DNA from 2 places in the Bradyrhizobium sp. B039 genome. Region 1 is predicted to be linked to the other one. Evidence: predicted binding sites of a transcription regulator. Region 1 holds the regulator's gene; the other holds the start of a gene.

Region 1 (2,199 bases):
GATCGAACTTCTTCACGCCGTGCTTTTCCAGCGCGTTGAGCAGCGAGCGCTCGGTGAGCTCGACGCCCTCGATCAGCGAGGTCAGGCCGGGATCGGCCGCGGCGCGGGCCTCGGCGGGAACCGCGTCGAGCGCGCGCTGGAGATTGTCGGCGATGTCGAGCACGTCGCGGGCAAAGCCGGTGATGCCGTAGAGACGGGCGTCGGCGACCTCCTTGGTGGTGCGCTTGCGCAGATTTTCCATCTCCGCCAGCGTCCGCAGCATACGGTCGCGCGCCTCGGCGGCTTCCTTCTGCAACAGCTCGACCGAGCCCGGCTCGGGATCGTCGGGCATGATGTAGGGCTTCGACACCACGGGCTCGCCGGTCGGCGCGGTCGTGTCTTCGGGTTGCCGGTCTCGATCGGTCATCGGCTCTCTTTTCGAATTTGTCTCAGGGATTTTTCTGGCCCGGATATCGTGCTTCGGACGCCGAAAATCAAGCGCCCGTGATCGCCTCAGCCGCCGGTCAGCCCCCCAGAAGGCGGCTGACGATCCGGGCGGCGTAGTCCACGGTCGGGATCACACGGGCATAATTCAGCCGTGTCGGCCCGATCACACCCAGAACGCCGACGATGTGGCCGGCGGCATCCCGATACGGCGAGATGATGGTCGAGGAGCCCGACAAGGAAAACAGCTTGTTCTCCGAACCGATGAAAATCCTCACGCCTTCCGCGGTCTCGGCCCGGCCGAGCAGGTCGATGACGCCGCGCTTGGTCTCGAGGTCGTCGAACAAGAGGCGGACCCGCTCCAGATCCTCCAGCGCGTGCAAATCTTCCAGCAGATTGGCGTGGCCGCGGACGATGAGCTGGCGGTCCTCGTTCTCGCCGCCGGACCAGCTGGCGATCCCGGCCGAAATCACCTTCTGCGTCAGCTGATCGAGCTCGGCACGGGCCTCCCCGAGCGCGGTTTCGAGCTCGAGCCGCGCTTCGGCCAGGGTCCGGCCGCGAATCCGCGAATTGAGGAAATTGCCGGCCTCGGTGATCGCCGAGGAGGGAACTCCGGGTGGCAGCGTCAGCACGCGGTTTTCGACCTGGCCGTCCTCGCCGACCAGGATCACCAGCGCTTTTTCCGGTTCCAGCCGGACGAATTCGATGTGTTTCAGCCGCGCGTTGGATTTCGGCGTCAGCACCACCGCGGCGGCGCGGGTCAGGCCCGACAGCCGCGTCAGCGCCTGGTCCAGCGCCGCCTCGACCGACTGCGCCTGACCGACGGAGGTGAGCTGGCTCTGGATCGACTGCCGCTCAGCGTCATTGAGGTCGCCCACCTGCATCAAGGCGTCGACGAAGAAGCGCAGGCCGAGTTCCGTCGGCAGCCGGCCGGCGGACGTATGCGGGGCATAGATCAGGCCAAGCTGTTCCAGATCGGCCATGACGTTGCGAACCGAGGCCGGCGACAGCGGCATCGCGATCAGCCGTGAAATATTGCGTGAGCCCACCGGCTCGCCGGTTGCGAGATAGCTTTCGACAATTTGACGAAAGATGTCGCGGGACCGCTCATTCAGCTGGGCGAGCCCTGCGCGCGGCGCGATCAGATGGATCGGATCGTGATGGGCCACAGACAGCAACTCCTCTCAGATGCTTACAATTTGGCCATCCGGGAGGTCCCTGACAAGCGTGGTTTTGCACTTGCTCGACAAGTTGCTTGGGGACCGAAAAGGCCTTGCCGCTCACCCTCACCCCACCTACAAGCACCGCGAACAGCCTATTCCCGTGAGTTTTGGAGGATTTCCCATGCGGCCAAGCCGCCGTGCGCCCGACGAATTGCGCCCCGTGACGCTGGAGCGCGGCGTGGTCAAATATGCGGAAGGCTCCTGCCTGGTGAAATTCGGCGACACCCATGTGCTGGTCACCGCCACGCTGGAGGACCGCCTGCCGCCGTGGCTGAAGGGCCAGGGCCGCGGCTGGGTCACCGCGGAATACGGCATGCTGCCGCGCGCGACCTCGGAACGCACCCGCCGCGAGGCCTCCGCCGGCAAGCAGAGCGGCCGCACCGTCGAGATCCAGCGCCTGATTGGCCGCTCCCTTCGCACCATCATCAATCTCGAAGCGCTCGGCGAGCGCCAGATCACGGTCGATTGCGACGTGCTCCAGGCCGACGGCGGCACGCGCACGGCCTCGATCACCGGCGCCTGGGTCGCGCTCGCCGATTGCGTCAACTGGATG
Region 2 (2,199 bases), 1.4 Mb from region 1:
GGAGATGAGCTGGCCGCCGGTGAGGATCGCGAGATCCTCGAGCATGGCCTTGCGGCGGTCACCGAAGCCCGGCGCCTTGACGGCGGCGACCTTGAGGCCGCCGCGCAGGCGGTTGACGACCAGGGTGGCCAGCGCCTCGCCCTCGACGTCCTCGGCGATGATCACGAGCGGCTTGCCCGACTGCACCACGGCTTCGAGCACCGGCAGCATGGCCTGGAGGCCCGAGAGCTTCTTCTCGTGCAGGAGGATGTAGGCGTCCTCGAGCTCGGCGGTCATCTTCTCGGCGTTGGTGACGAAGTAGGGGCTGAGATAGCCGCGGTCGAACTTCATGCCCTCGACGATGTCGACCTCGGTGTCGAGCGACTTGTTCTCCTCGACGGTAATGACGCCCTCGTTACCGACCTTCTGCATCGCCTGCGCGATCATCTTGCCGATGGCGGCATCGCCGTTGGCCGAGATGGTGCCGACCTGGGCGACCTCGGAGGAGGAAGCGACCGGCTTGGCGCGCTTCTCGATGTCCTTGATGACGGCCGCAACTGCGATGTCGATGCCGCGCTTGAGGTCCATCGGGTTCATGCCGGCGGCAACCGCCTTGGCGCCTTCGCGCACGATGGCCTGGGCCAGCACGGTCGCGGTGGTGGTGCCGTCGCCGGCGAGGTCGTTGGTCTTGGAAGCGACCTCACGCACCATCTGGGCGCCCATGTTCTCGAACTTGTCCTCGAGCTCGATCTCCTTGGCGACGGTGACGCCGTCCTTGGTGATGCGAGGCGCGCCGAAGCTCTTCTCGATGACGACGTTGCGGCCCTTCGGGCCGAGCGTCACCTTGACGGCGTTGGCGAGAATGTCGACGCCGCGCAGCATGCGTTCGCGCGCGTCTCCGGAAAACTTGACGTCTTTGGCAGCCATTTCTGCAATCCCTCGTGTTTCGTGCTGTGTCTTGTTTCGTGCTGCGTCTTGCCGCTTTGCCGGCCGCATCGATTCCGGGATCCGCAGGTCGAACCCGGCGGAAGTATGGATGCCCGGATCACGCGATCCGGGCATGACATTCAGCGGCCGTTCAGGCTGACGGCCTTAGGCCATCACGCCCATGATGTCCGACTCCTTCATGATCAGGAGCTCTTCGTTGTCGATCTTGACCTCGGTGCCCGACCACTTGCCGAACAGCACGCGGTCGCCGACCTTGAGGTCGATCGGGATCAGCTTGCCGGTCTCGTCACGGCCGCCGGGGCCGACGGCGACGACCTCGCCCTGGGAGGGCTTTTCCTTGGCGGTGTCCGGAATGATGATGCCGCCCTTGGTCTTTTCCTCGGCGTCGATACGTTTGACCACGACACGGTCATGCAGCGGACGAAATTTGGATTTAGCCATGACGTTTCCCTTTGGAGGCTCGCTTCGGAAGTAGTGGAAGTGGGTGGGGCGGCGCTTCCGTCCACCCTCGTCCCGAGGATCGAACGGCGCGCTTAGCAATCGGGCTTTCCGAGTGCTAATAGTGCGCCCGGAAATATGGCTTGGCCGCGATCCTGTCAAGCAAAGGTGGTTAAGCGATTGGTGAGGCGGATATAGGATGGTGGCATTGGAAACGTGTTCGGGGCGCCGGCGTATCAAACGTCATTGCTCCGGTGGCGGTTTTGCGCTTGGCTGCAGGAGGGGTGCGGCCATGGTCTTGTTCGGGGGAATGCCATGATCACTTCAGCTCACGCGCGCAGGGTTGCCAATCTGGCGGCCGCATCTGGCCTGGCGTTGCTGCTTGGCGCCTGCGGCGGCGGCATGAGCCTGCCGTCCTTCTCGTCGTCTTCGCCGCCGCCCGAGGCAGAGCCCGGTACCGGCCCGGAAATGCCGGCGAGCATCCGCGCCGACGAGATCGTCGGCCGCTGGGGTCTCGCCTCGTTCCAGAACCCGGCCGACCGCGCCCGCACCGAGGCCGCCGCGCGGTCCCAGTGCAAGAATCCTTACGTGATCGGCGCCGGCACCTCCGGCGGCGTGGTCATGCATCTGGCCGACCAGGCGACACCGCAGGAATTGCGGCTGAAGGGCTCGCCCAGCGGCAAGAACTATATCGGGCCGGCCGGTCCGACCCCCGGCGAGCAGGACCGCGAGATCGTGTCCTTCGACGGCCGCGTCCTGATTACCCGCTTCATCGACAAGGACGCCGCCACCCGCTACGGCAACATGGTCTACGTCCGCTGCGCCCCGAGGGCG

What was found. The regulator HrcA, encoded in region 1, represses chaperone genes, less so after heat shock. The targets are predictions, from matches to a motif close to GTTAGCACTCNCNNNNNGNGAGTGCTAAC.
Region 2: the regulator HrcA is predicted to act here: its motif matches at 1,460-1,488, upstream of AAFG50_RS06230 (co-chaperone GroES).

Annotation. Positions count from the first base shown of each region.
Region 1 covers NZ_CP152416.1:8,919,507-8,921,705, forward strand. Annotated here, with positions in the region: gene grpE (nucleotide exchange factor GrpE) at 1-406, opposite strand, end outside; gene hrcA (heat-inducible transcriptional repressor HrcA) at 504-1,592, opposite strand; gene rph (ribonuclease PH) at 1,768-2,199, shown strand, end outside.
Region 2 covers NZ_CP152416.1:1,345,477-1,347,675, forward strand. Annotated here, with positions in the region: gene groL (chaperonin GroEL) at 1-906, opposite strand, end outside; gene AAFG50_RS06230 (co-chaperone GroES) at 1,072-1,368, opposite strand; gene AAFG50_RS06235 (hypothetical protein) at 1,681-2,199, shown strand, end outside.